DNA from 4 places in the Paraciimarium castrense LEGE 11436 genome. Region 1 is predicted to be linked to each of the others. Evidence: predicted binding sites of a transcription regulator. Region 1 holds the regulator's gene; each other region holds the start of a gene.

What was found. Region 1 encodes NtcA, which controls nitrogen genes in cyanobacteria. Its sites were predicted from a motif close to GTANCNNNNGNTAC; they were not measured.
Region 2: ACWJIO_RS04835 (P-II family nitrogen regulator) is a predicted target of NtcA. The motif match lies at 1,232-1,245, and genes of this name have one in related genera.
Region 3: cynS (cyanase) is a predicted target of NtcA. The motif match lies at 1,143-1,156, and genes of this name have one in related genera.
Region 4: glnA (type I glutamate--ammonia ligase) is a predicted target of NtcA. The motif match lies at 1,520-1,533, and genes of this name have one in related genera.

The regions. Positions count from the first base shown of each region.
Region 1 covers NZ_JBSJOW010000006.1:65,918-68,115, reverse strand. The annotation lists gene ACWJIO_RS10165 (cob(I)yrinic acid a,c-diamide adenosyltransferase) at 1-415, opposite strand, end outside; gene ntcA (global nitrogen regulator NtcA) at 650-1,390, shown strand; gene ACWJIO_RS10155 (DUF3084 domain-containing protein) at 1,447-2,198, shown strand, end outside.
Region 2 covers NZ_JBSJOW010000002.1:208,209-210,406, forward strand. The annotation lists gene ACWJIO_RS04830 (TlyA family RNA methyltransferase) at 1-725, shown strand, start outside; gene ACWJIO_RS04835 (P-II family nitrogen regulator) at 803-1,141, opposite strand; gene queF (preQ(1) synthase) at 1,370-1,792, shown strand; gene ACWJIO_RS04845 (cytochrome c biogenesis ResB family protein) at 1,780-2,198, opposite strand, start outside.
Region 3 covers NZ_JBSJOW010000007.1:41,205-43,402, forward strand. The annotation lists gene ACWJIO_RS11230 (transglutaminase family protein) at 1-373, shown strand, start outside; gene ACWJIO_RS11235 (redox protein) at 415-891, opposite strand; gene cynS (cyanase) at 1,274-1,735, shown strand; gene ACWJIO_RS11245 (formate/nitrite transporter family protein) at 1,868-2,198, opposite strand, start outside.
Region 4 covers NZ_JBSJOW010000001.1:346,968-349,165, forward strand. The annotation lists gene ACWJIO_RS01915 (hypothetical protein) at 1-41, shown strand, start outside; gene glnA (type I glutamate--ammonia ligase) at 29-1,447, opposite strand; gene ACWJIO_RS01925 (globin family protein) at 1,656-2,186, shown strand.

The DNA of each region.
Region 1 (2,198 bases):
CCGCGGCGCGGATGTCTACGCCATGGTCTGCAGCCGGCTCAGCCAGGCAGGTGACCACTGCCGGCCGCAGCCACTGGAGGCGCCCGCACAGCCACGGGCTCGCGGCCAGACCCTGTTCCACCCCACCCTTGAGCAACTGGCTCACCAGCACCCTGCTGCCGAGACCGGCGCTGCGCAGGGCCAGGCTGAGCACCGCCGCCACGCTGCCCCGGAACGGAGCGGTGTGCACCTGGAGCATGCCCTCCGGCTGGGCCAGCAGGCGCAGCGGACGCACCGTCGCCGGCAGGCCCGCCCCAGCGACTGCCAAGGGGGCGACGGGCCGGTGGGCCGGCAGCCCAGTGGCCTCAGCAGGCGCCGGGCCCACCACCTCAAGCCGGACTCCGGAACCGGGGCTGCTCGAGAGACTGGCGGTCATGGACCCTGCAGCGACGCAGGACTGAATGTAGCGGTCACGTGGCGTAGCGCTGGGCACAACCACCACCTGTAGTGGGTGCAGGCGCCCAGCAGCGGCCGACTCCAGGCCCACGGCCCTCTGGTCGGAACCACACGCCCGCCGGTGCGCTGGGATGTACCGGCCCCAAAGCGTGCCCATTGCTACATGAGGCCCCCCTGTGCATCTATAGGGTCCGCCGATCTGCCTGACCCAGCCATGGTTGGCGCCACACGTGGGTTCAGCCGTACGGCCAACACGCCCAGCAGCGGCACACCAGGGGTGGTGGGCGGCATCGGTGCCGCTGGCCAGGCCAACCAGACCCTGCTGGAGGTGATCCGCGCCCTGGGGGGGAGCAGCGTCGAGTCGATCGAGCGCAGCAAGACCATCTTTTTCCCGGGGGATCCGGCCGAGCGGGTCTACCTGCTCCGGCGTGGAGCCGTGCGGCTCTCGCGTGTCTATGAGTCTGGGGAAGAAATCACTGTGGCCCTGTTGCGGGAGAACAGTCTCTTCGGGGTGCTGTCGCTGCTCACGGGCCAGCGTTCCGATCGCTTCTATCACGCCATCGCCTTCACCCGCGTGGAGCTCCTCAGCGCACCGGCCACCTCCGTGCGCAAGGCGATCGAACAGGACGCCAGCGTGGGGCTGCTGCTGCTGCAGGGCCTCTCCTCGCGGATTCTGCAGACCGAAACCATGATCGAGACCCTCACCCACCGCGACATGAGCTCGCGGTTGGTGAGTTTTCTGCTGGTGCTCTGCCGCGACTTCGGCGTGCCCGGCACTGAGGGCATCACCATCGACCTGCGCCTCTCCCACCAGGCGATCGCCGAGGCCATCGGCTCCACCCGCGTGACGATCACCCGCCTGCTGGGAGACCTTCGCAACGAGGGACTGGTGCAGATCGACCGCAAAAAGATCACCGTGTTCGATCCGATCGCCCTGGCCAAGCGCTTCAGCTGAGCTCAGCCGGAAGCACGGCGGCCAGGGCGGGATACTGGCTCCATACGAGGACACCTGTGTCGGGCTGGCTCCTGATCCTGGCGCTGCTGGTTCTGGGCGGAGTGCTCTCCACCCTGGGCGACCGACTGGGCAGCCGGGTCGGCAAGGCCAGGCTGAGCCTGTTCAACCTGCGGCCGCGGCGTACCGCCGTGCTGATCACGGTGCTCACGGGCAGCCTGATCAGCGCCATGTCCCTCGGGCTGATGCTGCTGGTGAGTGAGCGCCTGCGCACGGGCCTGTTCGAGCTCGACCAACTGGAGGAGCGGCTCAGCGGCACCCGCAACCAGCTCGAGGCCAGCCGCCAGCGGCTCAGCACCAGCCAGGCGGAGGTGGCCCGGGCCCAGGCGGGTCAGCGCAAGGTGCAGCAGGAGCTGGCCCAGGCCGAACGCCGCAGTGCTGCACTGCGCAAGGAGCTGGCCCCCCTGCAGGCCCAGCGCGCCAGGCTGGAGCGCGACAAGCTGGCGCTCGAGAAGCAGAACGTGAGCCTGGAGGGTCAGCGGGCTCGCCTCAGCGAGGTGGTACGGGGCCGGGACGCTGAAATCCAGCGCACCGAGGCTGAACTGGCCGCAGTGCGGCAGCGGATCGCGGCAGGGGCCCAGGAGTTGCGGGAGCTCGAGAACAACCTGATCGCCCTGCGGCGCGGCGACGTGGTGATCACCACCGGCCAGCCCCTGGCCAGTGCCAAGGTGAAGCTGGACAACCCCGGCCAGGCCCGCGAAGTGATCAATGCCCTGCTGCAGCAGGCCAACCTCAACGCCTTCAGGCGCGT
Region 2 (2,198 bases), on a different contig from region 1:
CTGTGCTGCCGCTGCAGGTGCTGCAGCTGCCTCGCTATGTGTCGCGCGGAGGCGAGAAACTGGAGACGGCCCTGGCCGTTTTCCCGCTCCCGGTCAGCGGTCGAGTCTGTGTCGATGGCGGCATCTCGACGGGCGGTTTCACCGACTGCCTGCTGCAGCACGGGGCTGCGCGGGTGTACGGCATTGATGTGGGTTACGGCCAGACGGCCTGGCGGCTGCGCTGCGACCCGCGGGTGGTGCTCAAGGAGCGCACCAATCTGCGCCATCTCAGTCCCGAAGCTCTGTTCGGGGCCGCCGACCCCCGGCCCGATCTGGCGGTGGCTGATGTGTCATTCATCTCCCTTGCCCTGGTGCTGCCAGCCCTGCTGGGGCTGCTGGGGGACGCTCCCCCTCGTGGCACTCACGATCTGATTCTGCTGGTGAAACCCCAGTTTGAGGTGGGTCGGGGCCAGGTGGGCAAAGGGGGTGTGGTGCGCAGCCCAGAGGCCCATGTCGGAGCCATCACGGCGGTGCTGAGGGCCGCTGAACAGCAAGGACTTCAGGCCCCAGGCCTGGTGGCGTCTCCGATCACAGGCCCGGCCGGCAACCACGAATACCTGCTCTGGCTGCGTTCGGCAGCCCTGGTGAGCGTTCCTGCTGAGGCGAGCTGGGCCTTGCCACTGGACCCCAAAGAGCGGATTGAAGCGATCAGTGCATGCGTGGCTTCCACCCTGGCCACCCCCTGAGGGGAAGATTGCCGTGGCCAGGGGGCCGAGAGGCCCCCTGGTGATCCCTAGAACTCAGAGCTTCAGAGCCGGCGAGCTCAGATGGCGCCGCTGTCGCGATCACCGGTGCGGATGCGGATCACCCCATCGATGGTGCCCACGAAGATCTTGCCGTCGCCGATTTCACCGGTGCGAGCCGCGTCTTGAATCGCATTGACCACGGTGTCGACTTTGTCATCATCCACCACGATTTCCAGCTTGAGCTTCTGGAGGAATTCCACCGTGAATTCAGAACCCCGGTAGCGCTCCACCTGACCTTTCTGCCGACCAAAGCCGCGAACCTCGCTGACTGTCATGCCCACGATGCCGGCATTGACCAGGGCAATCTTGACATCTTCAAGCTTAAAGGGCCGAATGATGGCCTCTACTTTTTTCATGGATACCGGTGGGCTGGACGATCAGGATCTCAGGGTTCCCCGCTTTTGGCGGAGAGGGGTCCATTACGCCCGAGCCAGGGGGGTGTTGTCGTAGCCGATGCTACTCGGCCAGCGCCCTGACAGGATCCCCGCTTGCAACCGGCAGGCCGTGGCCCCCAGGCCCTCCGTTGGTTTCAGTCATCATGGCCTGCGTCAGCTCTGTGCCCAGCCTTGTCCACGCCACCTGCCATCCCCGAGGCGAGCGCCAGCTCCGTTGCGGAGCAGACCCAGACACCCCTCTACGGCGAACGGGCGATCGCCGAGTGCCGGTTGATCTGCTTCGACAATCCCCGGCCGGGGCGTCCCTACGACATCGCCATCACCCTCCCGGAATTCACCTGCCTTTGTCCGTTCTCGGGCTACCCCGATTTCGCCACCCTGCGTCTGCTCTACCAGCCCGGTCCCCGGGTCATGGAGCTGAAGGCCATCAAGCTGTATGTGAACAGCTACCGCGATCGCAGCATCTCCCATGAGGAGGTGGCCAACCGGATCCTGGACGACTTCGTGGCAGCCTGCGAGCCGCAGTGGATGCAGCTGCAAGCCGATTTCAACCCCCGCGGCAATGTGCACACGGTGGTCACAGTGAGCCATGGCAGCCGTCAGGCCTGCTGAGGCGGGTTGAGCAATTCGGGTAGTTCCCGTGCAAAGGCGGTGAGGTTGCGGTTGCACAGCCCGGCCACGTGCAACCGCCCCACCTCGGCGATCGCCCAGAGCTGGCGGGTGGCCAGCAGGCTCAGGCCGCCGCCGACCAGGGCGATGGCAAAGCCCGAATACACCAGGGGGACGCCTGGATCGCGCTTGAGCAGGATGCCACTGGCCGGCAGCACCGAATCCACCCGTACAGGCAGCCCATTGATCTCCAGGGGAGCGGCGCCGATCCCCAGTTGGCCGAGCCTGGAGCCATCGGCGCCGAACACCTCCACCGGTCCCTGCTCGCTGCTGAGGCTGAGCAGCACTGGATCAGTCCCATCGGGCCTGGTGGGCAGCACCAGGCCCCAGATCTGCTCTCCCAGCTCAG
Region 3 (2,198 bases), on a different contig from region 1:
CCTCAAGGAACGGGTGGGCTCCTGCCGTGACCTGGCCATGCTGATGGTGGAGGCCTGCCGCTGCGTGGGCCTGCCGGCCCGGTTCGTGAGCGGCTACCACCTGGTGGATCCGGCGCCCGAGCAGTACGACCTGCACGCCTGGACGGAGGTGTACCTGCCGGGGGCGGGCTGGCGCGGCTACGACCCCAGTGGCAAGGGCCCCGTGGACGATCGGTACATCACCCTGGCCACGTCATCGAAGCCCGAGCTCACCGCCGCGATCACGGGTTGCTTCTCAGGCCCAGCGGGGGTGAGCAGCAGCTTTGACTGGCTGATCGAGGCGGAGATTCTCGATCCCGTGGCCCCCGGCGCAGCCAGCCTGCCCCTGGGCTGATCGCAGAGGGGCTGGGGTGGTCAGCGTCCGGCCCAGAGCCCTTACCAGTGCAGTCCGTGCAGCTTCGGCAGCGGCGCGGTTCTGGAGGTGGTGGCAAACAGCCGCGGGATCCGCTGGCTGTTGTACACGCGGAATTCGTGCACCAGGCTGGCTCCGGGTTCGCGCACCGCCTGGTTGAGCACCACCGAGCCGTCAGGGTCTGAGACCGAGCGGTGGAACGTGCCGGGAGGGATCCGCAGGATATCGCCGCCCGTATCGAGCCGCACGATATGGAACGGGTAGTTCCAGCCGAAGTTCACCAGGTAGAAGGTGCGGCCGCCGTGCAGGGCGAGCAGGTTGTCCTCCTGGTGGGGATGCAGGTAGAACTGCCAGGCCCCCGTGGCCTGATCATCCGGAGGGGAGGTGGCGGGCCCCGAGTGGATCACCAGATCCCGGGCATTGGACGCCGCCACGGTGATGTCGAAGAAGCGAACCGCGGGGGTGTCGCGGAACTTCTCGTAGGGGATGAGCTCGAACATCGGCGCCGGTCTCGGCGTTGTGGCAGTCATGGCGGTCGGTGTTGGGGCGCACCGGTTGAACGTGGTCCAGTGAACCGAACACACTACCCCGGCCAGTGTGGCCGCCACTACCAAACCGCCGACCGCCCGGGCAGTTTCTGCACTGGGCAGCGGCGAGGGGCACGGGCCAGAAGGTTGCTGGCAGAGCGGGGCTGGGTAGCACCTTCGCCAAGCCAGGTGCCCAAACAGGGTGGCAGGTTCAGAGCCTGGTCGTATCGATCAACACACGAGAATCAAGGCATTGACGACATCATGAAGAGGCCCCTTCTTGCCGCACGTCAACCAGCAGAGGGCCCACAGATCAGCTGCTTGGCTGCCACATCAAATCTCAATTTTTATGACCATGTCATCAACACCTGGCTCCAGCGGATCGTCCTTGACGGCCGCACTTCTGAAGGCCAAGAAAGCCAAAGGGCTCAGCTTCTCCGAGCTGGGTGAGGCCCTTGGTCGAGATGAAGTGTGGGTGGCCTCGTTGTTCTATGGCCAGGCCTGCGCCTCCAGCGACGAAGCCACAGCCCTGGCTGGTTTGCTCAGCTTGGATGGCGATATCGTGGCCGCCCTGCAGACCTATCCCACCAAGGGAAGCCTGGATCCGGTGATCCCCACCGATCCGCTGATCTACCGGTTCTACGAGATCATGCAGGTGTATGGCATGCCGCTGAAGGACGTGATTCAGGAGAAGTTCGGCGATGGCATCATGAGCGCCATCGACTTCACCCTGCATGTGGACAAGGAAGCCAATCCCACGGGAGATCGGGTGAAGATCACCATGTGCGGCAAGTTCCTGCCCTACAAGAAGTGGTAACCATCGAGCTGGCGGCATGAAAAAGGCCGGGCAGCACTGCTGCCCGGCTCTTTATTGGGTGGGAATGTAATCGCTCTGACGTTTTTCTCAGGCTGACCAAATTAGGCCAAAGCTTGAGCCCAGAAGCTTTGTTCAGCGCGCTCCCAGTTCCGCAGCCAACTCTCTTTCCAGCTTTTCATCGTGCCGGGTCGGCAGCACATTGCTGATTGGAGTGCGGTGGGTGCTGTAGAAGAGCATGCCGATGAACACCATGCCGCCCACAATGTTGCCCAGCGTCACAGGCAGGTAATTCCAGAAGGCAATCTGCAGGAAACTCACACCGGAGCCCAACAGCGGACCCGTGGTGTGCAGGAACATGTTGACCACAATGTGCTCCATGCCCAGCGCCTGGAAGGCGGTGATGGGCAGCCAGCAGGCAAGGATCTTGCCCGGAACGCTCTTGCTGACCAGGGCCAGGGTGACG
Region 4 (2,198 bases), on a different contig from region 1:
ACGACAGTGCTCTGGCCCAGATCCGCACTCACGCGTCGTAGTACATCACGAACTCATGGGGGTGGGGCCTCTGCCGCAGCTGCTGCACCTCCTCGTACTTGAGGTCGATCCAGTTGCTGAGGAAGTCGTCAGTGAAGACGCCGCCCTCCATCAGATAGTGCTTGTCGGCATCGAGGGCTTCGAGGGCCCCATTGAGCGAGGCCGGCACCGTTGAGATCCGGGCCAGTTCTTCGGCGCTGAGCTCGAACAGGTCCAGGTCGGTGCCGTCGCCGGGGTCGATCTGGTTTTTGATGCCGTCGATCCCTGCCATCAGCATCGCCGCAAAACCCAGATAGGGGTTGGACAGGGCATCGCCGGAGCGGAATTCCAGACGCTTGGCCTTTGGATTTGGACCCGTCAGCGGGATGCGCACCGCGGCTGAACGGTTCCCCTGGGAATAGACCAGGTTCACAGGTGCTTCAAAACCGGGCACCAGCCGCTTGTAGCTGTTGGTGGTGGGGTTGGTGAAAGCCAGAAAACTGGGAGCGTGCTTGAGCAGGCCCCCGATGTACCAGCGAGCTGTCTGGGAGAGGTTGGCGTAGGTGCCTTCGCCGAAAAACAAGGGGTTGCCGCCCTTCCAGAGACTCTGGTGCACGTGCATGCCGCTGCCGTTGTCGGCAAACACCGGTTTGGGCATGAAGGTGGCTGTTTTGCCGTATTTCTTGGCAACATTGCGCACGACATATTTATAGATCATCACGTTGTCCGCGGCACTGATCAACTCGGCGAACTTCATGCCAAGTTCGTGCTGCGCTGTGGCCACTTCATGGTGCTGCTTCTCGATCGGCACTCCCAGTGTGGCCATGGTGAGCAGCATTTCGCTGCGCATATCCTGCATCGTGTCGTTGGGGCCCACGGGGAAGTAGCCCTCTTTGAGGGCGATCTTGTAGGCCAGGTTGCCGCCCTCCTCCTGGCGCCCACTGTTCCAGGGAGCCTCGATTGAATCGACGCTGTAAAAACTGCTGCCGTTGCCGGAGTTGAAGCGCACATCGTCGAACACAAAGAACTCCGGCTCGGGGCCGAAGTAGGCCATGTCAGCAATGCCTGTGGAGCCCAGATACTCGAGTGCCTTCTGGGCCAGGGCGCGGGGGCAGCGCCCGTAGGGCTCGCCGCTGCGGGGCTCCTGGATCGAGCAGATCAGGCTCAGGGTCTTGTGGCTGTAGAAGGGGTCAATCCAGGCGGTGTTCGGGTCTGGCACCATCGCCATGTCCGACTCATTGATGGCTTTCCAGCCGCGGATGGAGGAGCCGTCGAACGCCACCCCACTGGTGAAGGCGTCTTCGTCGATCAGATCCCGGCAGACAGTGAGGTGCTGCCACTTGCCATGCAGGTCAACGAACTTGAGGTCGATCAACTCAATGCCTTCGTCCTGAATCTGACGCAGGACGTCCTGTGCGGTTTTGGCCATGGAGCAATGCAGGGGTGGTGCCGGCCCTTGGCGGCGTGGCCGGAAGGTAGGGAGGCCGGTCACGGTCAACCTGTAGCCATCGTTACCGATTCTGGGGGGTGGCTTGCGTAACTGTTTCTCTCAGATCGGCCAGATCGCGCCCTGCGCCTGGGTTCTGGCCAGTCATGAGTGCTAGCTTCCGGCGCAGGTGCGTCGAACTTTTCGAACCATGCGCGATGCCATCACCGGTCTGATCGGCCGCTACGACCAGCTGGGCCGCTACCTCGACCGGGATGCGATCGATCGCATCAATGCCTACTACGCCGAATCGGCGCTGCGGCTGCGGGCCGTGGAGCTGATCAACCGTGAGGCCGCCGCCATCGTGCGCGAGGCCTCCCAGCGGCTCTGGCTCGATGACCCCGAGCTGATCCTGCCCGGCGGCAACGCCTACACCACCCGCCGCCTCTCGGCCTGCCTGCGGGACATGGACTATTTCCTGCGCTACGCCAGCTATGCCCTGGTGGCAGCCGATGCGTCGATCCTCAATGAGCGGGTGCTCAACGGCCTCGACGACACCTACAAGAGTCTGGGCGTGCCCACGGGCCCCACGGTGCGCAGCATTGCCCTGATGGCCGATGTGGTGTGCGAGCTGCTGGCTGCGGAAGGCAACACAGACCCCTCTGCTCTGGCTGCGGTGGTGCGCCCGCCCTTCGAGCACCTCTGCCGCGGGCTGGGGGCCAGCAACGTGCGCGCCCGCTGAACCATCCCTGCT